4 regions of the Paenibacillus terreus genome follow, and region 2 is predicted to be linked to each of the others. Evidence: riboswitches for the same ligand, from Rfam matches in the RefSeq annotation. Region 2 holds a riboswitch; each other region holds the start of a gene.
The links. Region 2 has a riboswitch for cyclic di-GMP ahead of ACE5KN_RS05360 (glycosyl hydrolase). Riboswitches for the same ligand answer to the same signal wherever they lie in the genome.
Positions count from the first base shown of each region.

Region 1: another riboswitch for cyclic di-GMP. It lies ahead of ACE5KN_RS08825 (SDR family NAD(P)-dependent oxidoreductase); the one in region 2 lies ahead of ACE5KN_RS05360 (glycosyl hydrolase).
Region 3: another riboswitch for cyclic di-GMP. It lies ahead of ACE5KN_RS18270 (transglutaminase-like domain-containing protein); the one in region 2 lies ahead of ACE5KN_RS05360 (glycosyl hydrolase).
Region 4: another riboswitch for cyclic di-GMP. It lies ahead of ACE5KN_RS25340 (thiamine pyrophosphate-dependent dehydrogenase E1 component subunit alpha); the one in region 2 lies ahead of ACE5KN_RS05360 (glycosyl hydrolase).

Region 1 is NZ_JBHIRX010000003.1:414,090-419,327, forward strand. Features, by position in the region: gene ACE5KN_RS08815 (MarR family winged helix-turn-helix transcriptional regulator) at 1-148, opposite strand, end outside; gene ACE5KN_RS08820 (NADH:flavin oxidoreductase/NADH oxidase) at 368-1,399, opposite strand; cyclic di-GMP riboswitch class I at 1,749-1,835, shown strand; partial or broken gene ACE5KN_RS08825 (SDR family NAD(P)-dependent oxidoreductase) at 1,959-2,060, shown strand; gene ACE5KN_RS08830 (pyridoxal phosphate-dependent decarboxylase family protein) at 2,093-3,670, shown strand; gene ACE5KN_RS08835 (monooxygenase) at 3,852-5,238, opposite strand, start outside.
Region 2 is NZ_JBHIRX010000002.1:248,267-253,504, forward strand. Features, by position in the region: gene ACE5KN_RS05345 (glycosyltransferase) at 1-257, shown strand, start outside; gene ACE5KN_RS05350 (UDP-glucose dehydrogenase family protein) at 257-1,597, shown strand; gene ACE5KN_RS05355 (sugar phosphate nucleotidyltransferase) at 1,661-3,034, shown strand; cyclic di-GMP riboswitch class I at 3,203-3,290, shown strand; gene ACE5KN_RS05360 (glycosyl hydrolase) at 3,319-4,896, shown strand; gene ACE5KN_RS05365 (discoidin domain-containing protein) at 4,942-5,238, shown strand, end outside.
Region 3 is NZ_JBHIRX010000010.1:82,446-87,683, forward strand. Features, by position in the region: gene ACE5KN_RS18265 (collagen binding domain-containing protein) at 1-529, opposite strand, end outside; gene ACE5KN_RS18270 (transglutaminase-like domain-containing protein) at 812-1,612, opposite strand; cyclic di-GMP riboswitch class I at 1,627-1,714, opposite strand; cyclic di-GMP riboswitch class I at 1,773-1,860, opposite strand; gene ACE5KN_RS18275 (isocitrate lyase/PEP mutase family protein) at 2,056-2,826, shown strand; gene ACE5KN_RS18280 (bifunctional transcriptional activator/DNA repair enzyme AdaA) at 2,849-3,412, shown strand; gene ACE5KN_RS18285 (methylated-DNA--[protein]-cysteine S-methyltransferase) at 3,461-3,955, shown strand; gene yeiL (transcriptional regulator YeiL) at 3,966-4,637, opposite strand; gene ACE5KN_RS18295 (MFS transporter) at 4,716-5,238, shown strand, end outside.
Region 4 is NZ_JBHIRX010000019.1:9,143-14,380, reverse strand. Features, by position in the region: gene ACE5KN_RS25350 (isopeptide-forming domain-containing fimbrial protein) at 1-1,294, shown strand, start outside; gene ACE5KN_RS25345 (SDR family oxidoreductase) at 1,527-2,342, shown strand; cyclic di-GMP riboswitch class I at 2,657-2,751, shown strand; gene ACE5KN_RS25340 (thiamine pyrophosphate-dependent dehydrogenase E1 component subunit alpha) at 2,889-3,905, shown strand; gene ACE5KN_RS25335 (class I SAM-dependent methyltransferase) at 3,979-4,917, shown strand; gene ACE5KN_RS25330 (acetoacetate decarboxylase) at 4,925-5,238, shown strand, end outside.

The DNA.
Region 1 (5,238 bases), on a different contig from region 2:
CGGAGGTGGTCCCGTCTTTATGGAAATTCAGGTGAATCAGGATCCCCACTTCCCCGCGCGAGAAGAGCTGTCTCCGATCATCCAGCGGCGGTTTGCGAGCTTGGGCGGCGTATTCAAAGAGCTCTACCGCTAATTCTTTATAATCCACTTGTATGGCTCACACCTTCTAAAATTTATCTTACACTATGAGATAATAATAGATCTTTGCTGCTGTGTCAAACCCATACGGGTATTCCCTCTATTTTCCGCCAAATTAAGTTGCAGATGGTACTGGTCAGATGAACAAAACAACACAAGAAATAACCCGGCTGAATCCCTCGGCCGGGTTATTATAATACCTTATATGGCACCTATCGGCGCCTATCCATTAAAACGCCCGCTCATATTGCACGGGAACTTTATGTTCCTCGCCGAGCGTTACCGCTGCATGTACAGCCCAGTAAGGATCGCTCAGCATACCGCGCCCCACGGCCACCAGCTCGGCATCTCCGTTCCCGATGACCGATTGCGCCATATCGGGGTCATCCAGTCTGCCTACGGCAATGACCGGAATGCCAACCTCCTCACGAATCTGGCGGGCGAACGGAACCTGATAGCCGGGATGGTTCCCTGGTCTTCTCGCTCCAGGAGTCCCTTCACCGCCGGAGCTGACGTGAACGACATCCACGCCCGCATCACGGTATTTCTTAAGCAATTCGATTGCATGATCGATATCGTATCCTCCGTCCGCATACTCCACGGCAGAGATCCGGAACAGCAGCGGCATGTTCTCAGGCATCTCCTTTTTGATCGCCTTAATCACCTCTACGCCGAAGCGTGAAAGGTCCTGTCCGTAGATATCATCCCGCTTGTTGGTGAGAGGGGAGTGAAATTGATGAATGAGATAGCCGTGCGCTCCATGGATCTCAATCGTGTCCACTCCTGCCGCTACCGCACGGCGCGCCGCTTCCCCGAATTTCCGCACCATCTCCCGCACTTCCTCCGTTGTCAGCGCACGCGGCTTCTTGTATGGCTCTCCGCCTGGGAACTCAATGGCCGACGGAGCAACAGGTTCGGCTGCGTCCTCCGCCTTGCGGCCGGCATGGGCAATTTGAATGCCCAGCTTCGCTCCATGCTCATGCACACCATCGGCAATACGGCGAAAAGCGGGGATATGCTCATCCGACCACAGTCCCAGATCATAGTCTGAAATACGGCCATCAGGCTCGACATCTGTCATTTCTATAATGATCAATCCTGTGCCGCCCACAGCGCGGCTGGTGTAATGGACATAATGCCAGTCATTCGGAATGCCGTCCTTGGCTGTAACCGAGTATTGGCACATCGGCGCCATGACAATCCGGTTTTTAAGCTCCAGGCCTTTAATGGTGTAAGGCGTGAACAGTATGTTCTTTGACATGGTAATCCCTCCCTGGTTCCTGTCCCATAGTTTCAACCACAGGTTTACGAATCATACATTTTTTAGCTGTACTGCAACTCAAGAAAGTTGCACACAATTCATTATCATACTTTGCAATTTCCCACACAAGTACTCACATCCATGTTCCCTAGTATCAATTTTTATACTGTCTTTGTGAGCGGTTATCAGCTCGATGATCCTGATTTCATGAATCAAAAGAACTTAAAATTTTTATTTCTTTGTCCCAAATAAAGAAAATTTGAGGAAAATAGTTCCAAACTCCTATTCCCATATAACCATCCTATTGGTAAATTGACATCATACAACACGGTTAGACAGCAATAAACTCGTACGATAAAGGCAAACCCGTTGAAAGGCGGGGACGCAAAGCTACAGGGGCTTAGGTGGGATGCCACGATGCCAGCCAGCTACCGAATACGACGGAAAAATACCTCCGTCTTATTCCTTTACCAGATAAGAAAGAGGTGTTTTTGCGTTCACAAATGTAAAATTCTTATTTTTCTAGGAATGAAAGTGCTTTAACATAAGTCCGCGAAGGGATGAAGCGGCGAAAGTTATTACATTTTTGGCATCCGGAGCGGCTTCCTATGTAACCGGCACCTCTGTAAATATCGACGGCGGCTCGGGACATGCTTTGTAGGCAGTATTAATAGCACACGGGGAGGGGATTGGATGTTGTACGACAGCAAGCCTGACATCGGAACACGGTACCCCGGTTCAGACGGGAATGATTCGCAGAGAGCAGCTTTTCTGAAATGGATCGAGCAAATCCTGATCGGCATCGACCGCGTTAAAGCTCATGATCATGTATATCTCATGGAGAGTAACCGCCGACAAAGCGACTTATATAGTGAACTTATACGGTCATGTAAAATACCGGCAGCGGGGATGTCTATGGAAGAGGTCAATCATAAGCTATTGTCACTTCTGCACTCCCTCCCCCTACATAAAAGATACGAATTGACAAATACGCTCCAGATGGACAGCATCCCGGGTATTCTCGGCCTGTTGACCGCTTGTCTGGTTAATGACAGTCATATGTCGGAGGCATACGGGCCGGCAGGTGCAGAGGCAGAAGCCAGTGTAACAGCAATGCTGTCCAGGCTGGTCGGATACGACAGCAGCAGCAGTGGAGGTTACACCCCTGGGGAAGGGCAAAGGGCCCTATTTGCGGCATTGCGCATCGCGATTGCCAAGCTTGCTCCCGATGCACCCCGCTCGGGCGTGCCCCGCAAGCTGTATGTGCTCTGTTCGGAAGCGGCTTATGACAGCTTGTCCAGGTCAATGGAAGCGGTAGGGATCGGAAGCGGTCATTTGATCCGGGTGCGGACACTGCCGGACAGCTCCATGGATCTTGTGGAGTTGAAGGATCAATTGATTCGTGTGATCCGCAGCGGAGGAACACCGATTTGCATTGTAGCCACAACGGGGACAAGCGATGCGATGGGGATCGACGATGTAGAGGAAATTTACCATTTAGCCGCCATTCTGTGCTCCGCTTATAATATTCCCCGGCCGCATATCCACGCGGACTCGGCGCTCGGCGGAATCTTTGCCTTCTTTAACGGGTACGATTTTGCAGCCAATCCCCTTTCCTTTGAACCGGAGACATTACACGCCCTGTACAGGATTCAATCCAAAATGGCCAAGCTTCGCTTTGCCGATTCATTGTGCGTTGATTTTCATAAATCAGGGCATATTCCGCATTCAAGCAGCCTGCTTCTGGTTAAAGACGCAAAGGATCTTCAGCTTATAGACCTTCCTCCGGAAGAAACGCCCGCTAGCTCCTTCGGAATCTACAGCGTACTGCTGGCTTTCGGGATTGAAGGTTATCAACAGATCCTGGGCCAACTGGTCGAGGTGAACATTGCTTTCAGGAAAGCACTGAAAATGAACATTCCCGAAGCGGTGATTGTAAATAGGTTTAATCCGGGGAACATTACTTTGTTTCGCATATACCCGGGCGGCGTTTCCCGCTTCGCGGAGGAATTGAACGGGGAATGCACGCAGGAGGAAGTGGAGCGCACCAATCTCCTGAACGAAAGATTATTCGAGCGATTGGGCCGGCGGAGAGAGAGTATGTTATTGGACCATACGAAAAAACACTTATCTGTATTGACGGCAGACCTGCATACGATGCCGCTTTACGCAGCCAAGCTCTCCGTCATTTCACCCCATACCCGGAAGGAGCATGTGGATGAGATTGTGCTTTATCTGAAGGAGATTATAAATGATGTTTTAGTAACTTAACCCTCCTCCATAGTTAAGGACAAAAGTGTCTCCTATCATACGTTGTGAGATGCTCCGTGCATACCCCCCACTTACTATCAGAATTCGCTATTCTCCTGCGATATTCTGATTAAAAAATGCTGAGAACAGGTGTAAGATTCCCCTGTTCTCAGCATTTTTTGTTTTGTTCAAAACAATCAAATCAAAGAATCCCTGCTTCGCCGCACCAGCGAGCGATCCCTTGCCGGACCGATTCCACAGGCTCCGATTCCGACCGTGACAACGCCCATGCGACATAGCCGTCCGGACGAACGAGCGCCGTATGCACGTCGGCCCAATCAGCGGCATCCTCGGCAAGCGAAGCGAACACCGGCTTGATATGAGGGTAACGGCTCCAATCGGCCCCTTGGATCGTTGGGTCCCCCGCAAAGTGAAGCAGTACGAAAGAGCCGGAATGGAAAAATTCATACGCCTGGTGGAGAGCACCGTCTTCCGTTCTCAGCTTCAAATCCCGTAGGCGGGATCCGTTCAGCGGATGCGCTAGTGCAAGCGGGTCCGACTCATAACGGATGTTAAACGCTGAGATCTGGCCGGCCAGCAATCTGTTCGCTTCCGGAATTTGCAGCAGTTCGGACAGCAGGCTGCGCAGGTCGCCCATAGACTGCGAGAAATCCGATGCCATCAGCACCGCCTGAGCCCGGGTATTGCGAAGCAGCGCCGTGTTTACAGGCATGCGCTCCTGATGATAGCTGTCCAGCAGCCATTCCGGTGCCCAGCCCTTCAGCGCGGCCGCAAGCTTCCAGCCCAGGTTCACCGCTTCCTGCAATCCCACGTTCAGCCCCTGGCCGCCGGCCGGGAGATGAATGTGCGCCGCATCCCCCGCGAGGAAGATCCGACCCTCACGGTAACGCTCCGCCTGTCGTGTCGCATTGCCAAAACGGGACAACCAGCGAGGATTCGAGATACCGAGGTCGGTTCCGAGAATCTTTTTTAAGCTCGCTCCCAGTTCTTCGAGAGTTACAGGTTCACTCTTTGGCACGGATGTCCGCTCCGGATCAACCACAATCACCCTGTGCAGCCCCGAGTTCATTGGAACGATCATCGTCCCTCCTTGCTCACTATAACGGGACAGAACGGTGGGCTTCTCCAGCTCCGTCAGCACCACGTCGCCAAGCATGGCGGTCAGCGTATCCCCTGTTCCGGTGAACGGAATGCCGGTCTGTTTGCGAACCGTGCTGCCCGCACCATCTGCACCGACTACATAAGCTGCCTGCAGTGTAAATTCGCCTTCCGGCCCAACGCCGGTCACCTCAACGCCTTCCGCATGCTGACGGACAGATACGACCTCTACTTCCCGCCGGATATCCACACCAAGGCTTTTTGCCCATTCCTCCAGCACCTCTTCAGTCTCATTCTGCGGAATAAAGAGCGTGTAATTAGAGGCGGAATCAAGCACCGAGAAGTCAAGCCGGGTATCCAGCGATGCGAAATGCCCGGTGGGAATCGGTCCCCCTCTGTTTTCCAGCTTTTCTTTAAGACCACGCATATCCAGCAGCTCCAGCGACCGTGGATGCAGCGTAAGCGCGCGG
Region 2 (5,238 bases):
CCGGCCGGCCGGTCATAGCTTTTCAGGGAGGCGGGGCGCTCGACACGATCGTGCCGTATCTGAACGGTGTTTTCTTCCGCAGGCATGAAGTGGAAGATGTGCTGGAAGCCGTGGAAGCCGTGGAAAGGCATGAATGGAACGTGGACGACATTACACGGCATGCGCGTAAATTTGACGAAAACACGTTCAAGGAACAGTTCAAGAAGTATGTGGAGCAAGCCTATGTGAACTTTCTTAAAGGGGGATTGAAGCCATGATGAAGCTGGCTGTGATCGGAACGGGATATGTAGGTCTGGTATCGGGAGTATGCTTTGCGCTGAAGGATAACAAGGTCATTTGTGTGGATATGGCTGAAGAGAAAATTGAAAAGCTGAAGCGGGCCGAGTCGCCCATTTACGAACCTGGTATTGAGGAGCTGATTGAGCAGAATCTCCGCGAAGAGCGGCTTGAGTTCACCTCGGACCTGGGTGAAGCTGTTCGCCGTTCCGATATTATTATTCTGGCGGTCGGGACACCATCCCTGCCAAACGGGGAAGCCAATCTGCAGTATATTGAGCAGGCGGCGGCCGATGTAGGCGCGGCGATGAACGGCTACAAAATCATTATGACCAAGAGCACCGTGCCTGTCGGAACGAACGAAAAAATCCGTGAGGTTGTTGCGCGGCATACCCGTCATGCATTTGATATCGTATCCGCACCCGAGTTTCTGCGCGAAGGATCTGCGATCAGCGATACGCTGCATCCTGACCGCATCATTATCGGGATTGACAATCCAGAGCTGCGTGAGACGATGGTCGAGCTGCACCAGGATTTTACGGACAATATCTATGTAACGGATATCCGGAGCGCCGAGATGATCAAGTACGCCTCCAACGCCTTTCTGGCCACGAAAATTTCATTTATTAATGAGATCGCAAATATTTGCGAAAAAGTGGGCGCTGACGTCACCAATGTAGCGGTTGGCATGGGTATGGACAAACGCATAGGCTCCTCCTTCCTGCAGGCGGGAATCGGATATGGCGGTTCGTGCTTCCCCAAGGACACGAATGCCCTGATTCAAATCGCGGGCAATGTGGATTACGAGTTCAAGCTGCTTAAATCCGTAGTGGAAGTCAACACAGATCAACGCTATATGATTATTTCCAAGCTGCGCGAATCCCTCGGGCAGTTAAACGGTATACATGTAGGCATTTGGGGCTTGTCCTTCAAGCCGAACACGGATGATATCCGGGAGGCGCCGTCTCTTGAAATCGTGGAGACTCTGGTGAAGGAAGGCGCGTTTGTCAAAGTCCATGATCCGATCGCGATGGACAAATTCAGGGAGCAGTTTGATCACGAGCATATTCAGTGGTGCTCCACGGCCGAAGAAGCGGCGCTTGGCTGTGATGCCGTCTGCCTGCTGACCGATTGGGATCACTACAGGCAGGTTGACCTGCGCATGCTTGGCTCCGTGCTGCGCAAGCCGGTTCTCATTGACGGACGTAATGTATTTTCCGAACAGCAGATCGCCGAATCCGGATTGGAGTATTATTCGGTCGGCAGACCACGCATGAGTGGGCTGAACGGCCTTTCGCCAAGCGTTGCGGGTGCAGTATAATATTAGTGTATAGGAAAATTTGCCCTTTTAAGGAAATTTACTTCGTGGAGGGAGAGTGGAGTTATGAAATTGGTACTCTTGTCTGGCGGTTCCGGTAAAAGGTTATGGCCTCTGTCCAACGATTCCCGTTCCAAACAATTTCTGAAGGTGCTGGAAAGCCCGGAGGGGCTTCCTGAATCCATGGTGCAGCGGGTATGGAGACAGCTGGGAGACGCCGGAATGGCGGAGTCCTCATATATTGCAACTGGCAGAGCTCAGGTCGAAATGATTCAGAGCCAGATCGGCGGCGACGTCAGCATCATCGTGGAGCCTGAGCGCAGGGATACCTTCCCGGCCATTGCGCTTACGGCTACCTACTTGTACAGCATCGCCGGCGTATCTCCGGATACGGTTGTTGCGATTTTGCCGGTGGACCCGTATGTGGAGCAGACCTTCTTCCATACGGTGGCACGCATGGAATATACGCTGCAGAAAACGGGCGCCAATCTGGCTCTGATGGGTGTCGTTCCATCCTATCCATCCGAAAAATACGGTTATATCATTCCGAAAGAAGGACCGGCCGGAATTGCAGGCTGCCTGCAGGTCAGCCATTTTCAAGAGAAACCGAGCAAAGAGCAGGCTGAGCTTCTGATTGAGCGGAGCGCGCTCTGGAACTGCGGAGTTTTTGCTTTCCGTCTGGGATATCTGCTGAACATTCTGGAAGGGAAGGGGCTTCCGCTGAATTATGAAGAACTGCAGAAACAATATCATATTTTGCCTAAAATAAGCTTTGATTATGAAGTGGTAGAGAAGGAAGAGAATATCGTAGTTCTTCCATATGATGGCTTCTGGAAGGATCTCGGCACCTGGAACACGCTGACGGAGGAAATGTCACAGCGTCAGGTGGGCAAGGGAGTAATGACTGAGGATTCCGTGAATACAAGCCTGATCAACGAGCTGGACATTCCGGTTACCATTATCGGGGCCAGCGATCTGATCGTAGCGGCCAGTCCGGATGGCATTCTTGTAACCAACAAGGCGGAGAGCCCGCGGATCAAGGAAGTACTGAAGGCTCACAATCAGCGTCCGATGTATGAGGAGCGCCGTTGGGGGCATTACCGGGTTGTGGATTATGTGAAATATCCGGAGGGCAATGAAGTGCTCACCAAACGGATTTGTATCGAGAAGGGCAAAAATATCAGCTACCAGCTTCATCGCAAGCGGAGCGAAATTTGGACGATCATCAGCGGCGAAGCGGAAGTGATTCTGAACGAGAAGCTGCACAAAGTAAAGGCCGGCGACGTTGTCCGCATTCCGGAAGGCACCAAGCACAGCATTCTGGCGGTGACCGATGTGGAACTGATTGAGGTACAAGCAGGATCGGAGCTGGTGGAAGAAGATACCGTCCGTTTCTGCATGGATTGGAATGAAATTTCTCTGCAACAGTTCATTTCCTGAAAAACGCACTTGTTGCGTTTTTACGCATATCATTGCAAAAAATGATGTTGTTTTACAGGTTTTTTTGTCATAATATCTGAAAAAATGGGTTTCAGCATAAATGATCTATTAATTTTTGGTAAATCGGAGTCGATACTCTAGGATAAGAAGGAGCTTCATAGACCTTCATACGAAAAATGGCAACCCTGTCGAAAGACAGGTGAACGCAAAGCTATAGGGCCTTACCCCATCGAGGGCTGGCAGCCTGGCTACCGAGAGGGAGAGAATTGGTGAAAACTTATTCTATGTATCGATTTTTTAAAAAACTGCTGCCTGTCGTGCTGTTTTGCTCTCTGCTCCCATCAGGCCTGTCCCGGGAACACACTGCCCATGCCGAAGCAGCGCCCATTAATCCGGCTGCTTCGGCCGGGGCGCGCGAATTATATGCGTACTTGTCCAGTTTGGACGGAAAAGGGATGATTACAGGTCAGCATGATTATCTGGAGAGCCCGGATGAGCTGAACATCAAACTGAAGAAAATCAGCGGGCAGTATGCCGGCCTGCACGGCTATGAGCTGGGGGCTGTCTCCAACCAGTCGGCTGCAGAGGCCGAGGCCCAGCGCAGCAATGTAGTGTATAGCGCGATTAATTGGCACAATGCCGGCGGCATCGTTGCCATAACCTTTCATCAGGCGCTTCCCGGCAAACCGTTGACCTGGGCCAATGTACAGGCCAAGATTACCCAGGCGCAATTTGACAAGTACGTGACACCAGGTACCAGGGAATATGCACGGCTGATCGCGGATCTGGATCAAGTCGCGGTGTCCCTTGGCCAGCTGCGGGATGCGGGTGTGCCCGTTCTATGGCGGCCTTACCACGAGATGAACGGGGATTGGTTCTGGTGGGGAAACAAGAAGAACTTTGTGAAATTATGGGATATCATGTATGACCGATTTGTGAATGTCCACCAGCTGAACAATCTGCTGTGGGTCTGGAATCCCAACGCTCCGAATGCTTGGTCAGCTCCTTATGTCAGTACGTTTCCCGGTTTGTCCAAGGTCGACATTCTGGCTGCGGACATCTATGACAATGATTTCGAGCAGAGCTACTACGACGGATTGCTGAGTCTGGCCGGAGAAAAACCGATTGCCATTGGCGAGCACGGCGAGATGCCTTCCGAGAGAGTGCTGTCTGCCCAGCCGAAATGGGTCTACTCCATGACCTGGGGCAACATGCTGACACAAAACAATTCGAACGATCAGATTATTGCATACATGAATGAAGACAGAACACTGACTCGGGATGAATTGGCTGCAGATATGGCCGCTCCTCCTGAAGCCCCTCCTGTGGAGCCGCCTGATACTGCTCCTCCGGGAACACCGCCGGTCGGGGAGGAACCTGATCCGGAGCCTGACCCGGAACCTGCCCCCGAGCCTGTTCCAGATGCGGTATATGAGGGACTGCACGCCGAGTTCTTCAACAATATCGAGCTAAGCGGAACACCTGTGCTTACGCGCACGGATGCCAAGCTGGATTTTAACTGGCGCAGTGCCGCGCCGGATCCGGCGGTACCTGCCGATCAATTCTCCGTACGCTGGACAGGCAAGGTAAAACCGAAATACAGCGGCACCTATACTTTTACGACCATTTCCGATGACGGAATCCGGGTATGGGTGAACGGGCAGCAGATCATTGACAGTTGGTTCAAGCAAAGCTGGACAGAGCGTAAGGGAAGCATCAGCCTTGCGGCGGATCAGCTCTACGACCTCAAAGTGGAATATTACGAAGGAACAGGTGATGCCATGGCACGCCTGATGTGGGAGAGCGAGCAGGAGGCCAAAGCGGTCATTCCTTCGAGCGCTTTGTTCCATACTGTGGAATAGCTCTCTCTTTCCGGCAACCCTGTACAGAAAGTGTGGACATGAACAATGAAAAATTGGTTGGCTAACAAGTATGTATATTTGCTTCTGGGCCTGCTTGGCTTGGTTATCTTGTTTTCGCTTTTGGGTTATGCCAACAAAAGCAATCAGGAAAATGAGAAGAACGCCGCTACCACCTTGTGGATGCTTGGCGTCAGCGATGATTCCTCCGCTGAATTCAAAGGAGCGGCGGGCAAGGAATCGGCCACCCTGGACGTTCAAGCGGCGAGCGCAACGGCGTTAAAGGCGGCGGGAGGAGCGGCGCAGGCCGTTAAGACTTCCACCCCTGTTATTCAACTTAACGGA
Region 3 (5,238 bases), on a different contig from region 2:
TTTGCAGCTTGCCGCTTACGTTGGAATGGCTTTCCACATAATCGTTGAAGGTCATGACAACCTTCCCGCTCCGATCGACGGTAAATGTGCCAACTTTGTCTTGATCGGCCACGAGCGGTGCGTCAATGTCCGTAAAAATTTCAAACTGCTTTGGCAGTTCGAAGGTAAAGGTATCCCCGTTCTTGTAGCCGTGATTATTCGGAAGCTCCCATTCGTAGCTGAGATTCACAGCCTCACCGATGTCCAGGGTACTGTCCGGATTATATACCGCATCGACCACGTTACCATTCGAGTCGGTTAATACCACTTTTGTTAAAATATTGTCCGTATTCTTGACTGGCGCCGGCGGGATATACACATCATCCGTCACTGCAACTTCATCCGTTTCCCCATACACGGATTCCTGCACGTTTGACAGTGCATCGGCCGCGTTGGCATTGGCTACATTGCCCGTCCAGACGGTTACACCAAAAACCGATTGAAGCAGAAGCAGCAGCGCCACAACGATTCCACTAACTTTTTTCTTCATAATCTCTCCCTCAGTCTCTACATCACCCTCGTAATGTCGGTTCCGATCCAGCTTTCCGTGCGCAAATCGGGCTATCTATACTGCATTGAATTGTATGCCGTTAAGAGACCTTCAGTCCATCACCTCCACTTATTTCTAAATGGCGCACGATTCATTGTTCCTGTTTTTCCCACCAGAACCAAATGGGCTTCTTGCATTATAACTGCCGGACCTCTACAATTTCTCTACAAACTCGAATAAGCCTTGGACATGTGTCCAAAGCTTAAGTTAATCGTATTCTTTTTAGTAATATTTGGATACCGAATAACGAGAGGCGTCTTTTATCATTTTAAAATCGGCCCCTTTGGCTTTCCAGCTCGCATCAACCGTTGTATCAATGGTTACCCATTTTCCGTTCAAATAAACTTCATTCCAGGCGTGGTAAACATCGACGTATTCCGAAGTCCCCATATCGAGCTTGGCTGGAATGCCGATACTCCGCAGCATGGAAGCGAACAGGGAGGCATAGTCGTAACACATCCCCTTCTGCCCTGCAATCGTGCGATTGATATCGGGAAGGTAATCTGTCAGATCACTGGTTGCAAGAGCCTTGTCGTATCTGATCGTACCAACAATATATTCATAAATAGCCTGTACTTTTTCTTCGTCAGATTGAGCAGACGCGGTTAGCTTCTTCGCAAGTTGAGCAGCCTTGTCCTGTTCGCTCCAATTGATATTTTGTACAGAACTCAAAAACACTTTGCTCTTGTTTGCCAGTTGAAGTGTAACGGGCGCTTCCTGTGCGATCTTATATTTGGTACCGCTGACTTGCTCCAGTACGGTAACCGTGTAATCACCGTTGCCCATCTGCAGCGGGAATGCTTCCTGCCGTTTATTCGGCGAAAGTACATACGTATATTTGTCCTGACCTTTTGAGATCATGAGCTTCGTCTTGATGCCGGCTTTCACATCATAGCGAACAACGATCACACCACGGTCCAGCTGTTCCAAGCCCAGCCAATCCTGAGATTGCGCAGCTTGTACAAACGGAGCCCACAATAATAACGCAAAAAGTCCTACAATCGCGAATATTGCGTTGCGCATAACTGCAAACTCCCTTCGATAGCCAGGCTGCCATTGACATATCGTCAAGAAGGCCCTGTAGCTTTGCGTCCCAGTCTTTCGACAAGTTTGCCATTGTCGTGCTAGAGTTTCCAGATTTTAATATAAAATTATCCTATGAAAAACAAAAAAAGCGTCTTCGTTCGGTAGCTGGCTGCCGTTTGACATATCGCCAAGTAGGCCCTGTAGCTTTGCGTCCTTGCCTTTCGACAAGTTTGCCGTTATCGTGAGTAGCTTTTGTGAGACTATCTTACCAAATATCTCTATTTCTATCAAGAGAAAATTTACAAGATTCATTGATTTCCGCGCCCATTCGATGATCTTTTTTTTCGTTCATATCTCAGACCATAAGAGCAAGAATGAGGACGAAATGATTAAAGCCTCCTTGATAGAATGAGTTACACCAAAGCCAAGGAGGAAGCAAAATGTCGATGATTCGGGAGTTCAATAATCTCCATACTTCAGAGGAGCTATTATTTTTGGGAAATGCCTGGGATCTATTATCAGCTTTGACATTAGAGAAGACAGGTTTTAAAGCCATTGGTACTACCAGCTGGGGGATTGCCAACTCGTTAGGCTATGCGGACGGAGAATTAATAGATTTTAATCAAAATCTAGCAATCGTCAAAACCATTGCAGAAAATGTAAAAATACCGGTATCCGCTGATATCGAGGCAGGATATAGCGAGGATTTTAACACAATTATCGATAATGTATTAAGAACAGCAGATGTCGGGGTCGCCGGCATTAATATCGAGGATTCCTTGAAAAAAGAAACGGGGTTAAGAGATATAGCGGATCATTGCAGCCTTCTGATCAAAATGAGGACGGCGCTGGAAAATCGCGGATTCAAAGATTTTTATATCAACGCCAGAACGGATACTTACTTTCAATTGGAAAACCCCTTCAATGAAACGATCGATCGGGCCAGTGCCTATGTTGAAAGCGGGGCCAGTGGCATCTTTGTGCCAGGGGTAACGGAAGAGGACGAAATTCAGCAAATAGCTGCTCAAGTCAAGGCGCCGCTCAATATATTGTCTTTGCCTAACCTGACGAGTTGTAATAAGCTGAAAGAGTTAGGCGTCAAGCGTTTCAGCTTCGGAAATGCCCTGTCAGATAAAGTCATCGCTTGCTTACAAAACAATGCGGCTAAATTATTGGAATTACAGGATACCTCACATTTATATGAAAACTAGATCAGAAGGCAGGGATGAAGTGATGACCAGTATAAATCTTTCATTTGACGAGATGTGGGAAAAAATCATTGCCTGCGACCGGAAATATGATGGTCTATTTTTTACAGCCGTGAAAACAACAAAAATCTACTGCCGTCCTTCCTGCAGATCCAGAAAGCCCAAAAAGATAAATGTTGAGTTCTATCACAATATCAGTGAGGTTGAAAAAGCTGGTTATCGTGCATGTAAAAGATGCCAGCCCGAGGTTGAACATTCTCCAAACAGTGAATTTGTCAAAAGTGTTACGACAATTTTAGTGAATCAATATAAACAAGATTTGAAGCTGAATGATATTGCGGAACAGGTCGGTTTAAGCCCCTTTTATCTTGAAAGGCTGTTTAAAAAAGAAACATCAGAGACTCCGCGTACTTTTTTGGAAAAAGTGCGCATCGATAGAGCCACACAGCTTCTTCAAACGACCGATATGACCAATCTTGAAATTGGTTATGAGGTAGGCTTCCAAAGTCTTTCTAATTTTTACAAAGTGTTTCGAAATTTAAAAGGCTGTTCGCCAAGCGAGTTTCGTAAGATGAGGAAAGAGCCTTAATCGATAAACTGGAGATTCAATACTACCTTTTTTCTTGGAGGTCCTTATATGAGCAGACTGTATATAATAGATTACCAATCCCCCATTGGAATGGTTGAAATACAAGGAACCGATCAAGCGGTTTACTCTATCCTGTTCTCGGAACGGGACCAGATCGTAAATGCTATCCATGACGAAACTCCCCAGGCTTTGAAGCTTTGCCGTGATCAGCTTGATGAGTATTTTAAAGGCACACGTACCGAGTTTACATTTCCTTATATATATGAAGGTACTGAATTTCAAAAAACGGTTTGGAATTCTTTAAAAACAGTCCCCTACGCGCAAACGTGGTCCTACAAAGATATTGCTGTTTCCATCGGGAATGAAAAGGCCATACGAGCTGTCGGCAGCGCAAACGGCAAAAACAAATTAAGCATTGTCATCCCCTGCCACCGAATTATTGGTACCAACGGGAAGTTAACCGGCTATGCGGGCGGCCTATGGCGAAAGGAATGGCTTCTTAAGCATGAGCAACGTTTGAGAAAAGAAGGGACAGGCGTTTAATCGCAAATCACTACGTATTCCCCAACATCCCGGCAAGTTCATATAAGGAGTCGTACCGCTGAATGCGGTAGTGACGGCCTTCTTTTTGCAAATATCCTTTATCACAAAATTGAGCAAATACGTATAATAAATGCCGATAGGAGACACCCAGAAAATCACAAACGGTCACATGCTTTTCCTTATAGACCCCTTCGTCAGCAGTCTGCAAAATAAAATCCGCTAACCGGTTTTCAAGCGGGAAAGCGAGGCTTTGCGAGGACTTGGCCGCCATTTTGGTGGCTTTTTCACTCAGAAACTTCGTCAGTCCACGCAGAAATAACGGGTCTTCCAGCATTTGTGCACGGCAGTGATGAAAAGGAAACGCAAAGCAAACCGTCCTGGTAGAAGTCTGAATCCCTTTTGTATAATATACCTCGTTCAACAATTCCATTTCTCCAAAATAGTCTTTAGCATTGATAAAATTAATCAGGGACACCTTCCCGTTGTGATGGGTCACATAAATTTTGGCCTTTCCTTCAACAACATAAAATAAATAATCAGGCCTCATGCCTTCCTTAATAATCCATTCACCACGCTTATATTCATGCACCTCAATAAACTCTTCAATCGGAAAAGAAAATAAATGTGCAATGGAGTGTTCCTCCAGATAACGTTCTCTTTTCTCATTTTTATATATTTCCATAGTCCACCCCAAAAGATGAGATTTCTCATGTTGCCGTATCCCCCTCCATGATATCATGCAACCTGTGGAGGGAACAAAATGAACACACAACGCTGGATGAGCAGACAGTTTTTCAGTTTTTTTGTTACATGGGGTGTTTTTCTGCCCTATTGGACCGGATGGTTGATTCATACAAAAGGGATCTCGGTGTCACAGGCAAGTCTGATTATGAGCGTGGGTTTGGTGGCAAGAGGCCTGTCCACATTAGTTATTTTCCCTGCATTATCGGGGAAATTCAGCAGTAAAACCTTATTAAATGCAGCGGCCATCGGCACGCTCATTGCGCTCCTCTGTTACATTCCGTCCCATGCCTTCGGCAGCTTGCTTGCCGTAACTGTATTTTTACATTTGGTGTATCCTGCGTTAATGCCTGCTTTGGACAGTGCAGCCGGAGTGCTTGTGCAGCGGCAGCAATTGCAGCATTACGGAAAAAGCCGCTTATGGGGATCCATTGGATTTGTGGTGACTGGCTTGATCTTGGCCGTCTTTACCGGCGCAATGGGGGAAAAAGTTATTTTATGGGCGATGCTGCTTGGCATTGTGGTGTTCGTATGCCTTGGAT
Region 4 (5,238 bases), on a different contig from region 2:
CAAGGCCACGTATGAAGTCGGGGACACGGTGGCTTATACGATTCGTACAAGAGCAGTGGTGAACGATACCTATCTGGAAAATCTGACGATTACCGATACGCTGCCGGAAGGACTGGAGTACGTACCGGACAGCCTGAAGGTGGATGGTATGTCCGTGACGGACACGCAAGATAGTGATGCTGGTCATTCGGTCTCCGGCGAAGTGTATGGTTCATTCGGCAATGTCGATGATATGAACTGGCATACGCTGGAGTTTAAAGCCATCATCCAGATGGGTTACGACGGCCAGGTGATTCAAAATACAGCGCTGGTAACCGGCGACAACATTGGGCAACCAGGCGAGCCGACGGAGAAAATTGTCGTTGAGGAAGAAGCGCCTGTAGTCATTCCGCCGGTAGAGCCACCTGTGCAGCCGCCAGTTGATCCACCGGTAGATCCACCAGTACCACCGATCGTGCCTCCTGTAAATCCACCAGTAAACCCACCTGCAACTGAAAATCCGGGCAACGGAGGTTCAGGCGGTGGCGGCGGTGGAGGTTCGCAAGATGATGATGCTGTTGAACCGGCTTCCCCGGTGCTTGAGTCCGAGAAATCGGCGAAAGACCTGAACGGAGGCAGCGTCGAAGTTGGCGATGTGATTGAGTATACGATCCGCACACGCAACACCGTCGAGGACAGTGTCGTGACCAATCTGGAAATCTCGGATGCCCTGCGTGACGAACTGGAGTATGTACCAGGCTCGCTGAAGGTGGACGGCGTGACTGTCACCGATGCGCTGGACAATGACAAAGGCTCTTATGCCAATGGCATGGTGAGCGGACAGTTCGGCGACGTTACGGATACGGATTGGCATACGATTGTATTCCAGGTCAAACTAGCCGCAGGACAACCCGGCCAAACGATCCGCAACGTAGGTGAAGTAAGCGGGGATAATCTGGATGATTCGGATACGCCATCTGAAGACATCATCATTGGCGGCGGAAGCGGCAGCAATCCCGGCATACCGGGAGGAGAACCGAACGACGGCGCTTCCACTGGCAACCCGAACAACCCGGGCTGGGGCGATTCTGATTCCGGTTCCATAGATTCCGGCCAATCCGGCGGATCGGGTGGGGCTGGAGGTACAGGACAATCCGGCACATCGGGTGAATCGGAGAGCGGAGGTTCTTCCGGCAACGGGGATGGCACTGGCAGCAAGCTGCCGGCAACCGCAACGAATATGTACGGTTATATGCTGGCCGGATGCCTCATTCTGCTTGCAGGTCTGTTCCTGCTCAGAAGAAAGAAAGCCTAACCGGAAAGATGAAAAACAGACTGTCCCCAAGTTTGAATGGCTTAGGGGACAGTTTCTCCTCAACCCAAAACTTGGTAGTCATGTCCTATTCAAAAACGGGATCTCATCCAATATCATTATGGCAGCATTATACTTTGTACGATTCATAGCAAGCCCGTTGATTTGGTTTTCGATGACATTGTTTTGCGAGCGTTCCCAAAAAACACACCAATGATTTGCAGGAGGGCAAAACATGAAAACAATTATGATTACGGGTTCATCGTCTGGAATTGGAAAAGCTGCAGCCAGGTATTTTGCTGAACAGGGATGGAATGTGATTGCTACCATGCGTTCACCTGAAAGGGAAACCGAACTGTCGCCTCTGGAAAATGTTTTGGTAACGAGGCTCGACGTCGAGCAGCAGGAAACGATTCAAGAAGCCGTGAGGTTAGGGCTGGAGCGTTTTGGCACAATCGATGTCCTGTTAAATAATGCAGGTTACGGAGTCTTGGGGATCTTCGAGGCGGCTTCAGACGAGCAAATCCGAAAGCAGTTTGAGGTCAATGTCTTTGGCCTTATGGCGGTGACCAAGGCCATTCTTCCTCATTTTAGAGCTAATCACAATGGAGTAATCATCAATCTATCTTCGATGTCTGGAAGAGTGGGGCTGCCTTCATTTTCGCTTTATCATGCAACTAAATTTGCGATTGAAGGCTTCACGGAAACTTTATCGTTTGAGCTTGCTTCTCAAAATATCCGGTTAAAACTAATTGAGCCTGGTGTGGTCAAAACGGACTTTTTTGGCAGATCTCTCGATTTATTGTCCATTGAGTCTTTGCCAGACTATCGGGCATACTCCGAATCGGTTCAGCCCTTGGTGGAGGCAATTATTAAGACGGACAGCGCATGCACTCCGGAATTGGTGGCGGAGATCATCTATCAGGCGGCGACGGACGGTACAAAGCAGTTGAGATATGTAGTTGGAGAAGATGCGAAAGCGTTATTGGAGCTCAGGAAAGAGATCGGCGAAGATGCTTTTGTGCAACATATCACGCAGCAGTTTTCTTGATATCAATCAAATCACAGATACGTCACAAGGTCTCTGGTCCGTCAGAGGCCTTTCTTGCTGTTTCTGGAGCAGGAAAAATTCCTACCATATTCCAAAAACCATAGATAAACGTGCAAAAAATCCCAAAAAATTCTAATATAAACCAATCAAATGTACCATGGAATTCGTTATTTACGCATATGTCTCTACATAACGCAGAAAAACGCACAGGAATTCGTACATTGTCGAATGTTGAAAAATATGGTAGCAAGGTCCTGTTCCACATAAAGTAAGAATCATGCAATAATATACAATATATTACAACTTTATACTTTGTACGATAATGGCAAACCCGTTGAAAGGCGGTGACGCAAAGCTATAGGGACTAAGGCGGAAGTACCACAATCCTCTATGTCAGCCAGTTACCGAATACGTCGGAAACCTCCGTCTATTCACTTCTAGAAAATTTCATGATGGTCAGATGGGAGGTTTTTTGTGTTGTGCAAAATGACGAAAACGGGATGAGACCCATTTTCTTCTGAAAATAGTGTTGGGGAGGGGATCATGATGTTAGCCGAAGACGAGCATTTCAAGGCGGGGAACAGGCATCAACAGCTCGGTTTGTCGAATCAGCAGGTTCTGATCATGTACCGGGATATGGCTCTGGCACGGAAAGTCGACGAACGGCTGGGGTTGCTTCATCGGGCTGGGAAAATCCCTTTCCACAACCCTTGTCTGGGTCATGAAGCCGCACAGGTAGGGGCGGCGCATGCGCTGGATATAACGAAAGATTTTCTCTGCCCGTATGATCGGGATATGGGCATGGCCATCGTTTTCGGCATGACGGCAAAGGAACTGATGCTTGCCGCTTTTGCCAAGGCCGAAGCTGCGAACAGCAGCGGGCGGCAAATGCCCGGGCATTATGGCAGTAAAAAAAATCGTATTCTTTCGACTTCCGGCCTCACCGCTACTCATGTCCCGCATGCCGTAGGAATCGCCTTGGCCGGCAAAATTCGGGGAGATCATCCTGTAGTGTTAGCCGCTTTTGGAAATGGAGGCAGCCATCGGGGGGAGTTTCACGAAGCAGCGAACTTTGCAGGAGGACACAAGCTTCCGGTCATTTTTTTCTGCGAACATAACCAGCATGGTCTTTCGGTCCTCTCCTCGAAGCAGGCGGCACCTGATAGTGTTGTGGATCGGGCAAAAGGGTACGGCTTTCCTGGCATTCGTGTGAACAGCAGCGATCCCCTGGAAGTATACAAGGTCACGAAAGAGGCAGTCGACAGAGCAAATAGAGGAGAGGGCCCTACGCTGATCGAGGCCGACCTCTGCCGCCAGGCTCCTTATTCAAGCGATGACGATGATCAAGGATATCGTCCCCGCAAGGAAATAGAGGAAGCAAAGAAGCACGATTCTCTTGAATCCTTTAGCCGTTATCTCAAGGAATCCGGGATATTGGAGGAACATGCGGAGAAGGAAATTCATGAACGAATCGTCAGGGAAATCGACGAGGCTGCGGAATACGCGGAACTTGCCCCGGACCCAGTCCCCGAGGATATCTTTAAACACGTTTATTCAAATTAGGAGAAAATAAAGCTCTACTGCCGAATTGAATGGAATGCCGCAATCGTTAAAAGTCTTCCAGGGAGGGAAACTAATGGATCAGACGATTGAAAAAGAGTTTTTTGAAGATGTTGAAATGAAGATTAATCAAGGCCAATACTCTGAAGCATTAAGTACTCTTTACGATGGATTAGGAAACATACGTCGACAGTACTCAACAGAAGATTGGACCCAGTTTATCCCCCGATATCGTCAGCACTCCATAAGCCATTTTTTCTTGCAAGAACCACTATCCCGTCGAGCATTTGAAAGACCGCGTGGTTATGCAGGTGATCCTATAATGCTGGACTTGCAGTATGACTATGAAAAATTGGAATCGTCACCCTACGAGAATGAACAATCAGAGATTGCTGATTTTCTATATTATGACTTAAACCGTATGGCTCATGCAATTAATGCTAACCGTGAAAGAAGACGTATTCTTTCCGGCAAGATTGATCAAACATCAGAACGTGTTGCGAATCCTTATATTCTCTCCGTCGCTTGTGGTCATTTAAGAGAAACATCAGATTGTGCTGCGGTAAAAAACAAAACGATTGGAAAATTTGTCGCCATTGATCAGGATCAGGAGGCTCTTTCGGTTGCTGCGGAAGCCATAAATGACTTTGGAGAAACGATCCAAGCCTCAGTTGTTGACATCATCAGAAACAAAGTTCCTCTTCCCACATTTGATTTTATATATTCCCTCGGTGTATATGATTATCTTTCAGACAAAATTGCTAAAAGATTAACGAATAAATTATTCCAGATGCTCAATCCAGGCGGCCGCTTGTTAATCATTAACTATCATCCGGGCTCTCCCACGATCGCTTATATGGAAGCTGTGATGGATTGGTGGCTCATTTATCGTAATGAGGATCAAATGCAAGAATTATTGGAGGAACTTCCCAAAGAAGATATCGAACATGTTGATATTTTTGTGGAAGATTACCAGACAATTATTTTTATGGAAATCAAAAAAGCGGAAAGGTGATGACAAGATGAAGAAAAGTGATGTGCTTAAGCAAATGTCGACTCCATTGGGGGCTCCTGCTTTTCCCGTTGGGCCTTATTATTTTCGCAATCGGGAGTATCTGAACATTTTATATCGTACCGATCTGGAAGCTCTGAGACGTGTGGTCCCTGAGCCGCTTGAAATTGACGAGCCTTTGGTCAAATTTGAGATCATGTATATGCCGGATGTGACCGGTTTGGGGGCTTATACAGAATCGGGTCAGGTGATACCGGTGAGCTTTAATGGTGAGAAGGGCGAATATCTTCATGCCATGTACGTGGATAATCATCCTGCGATCGC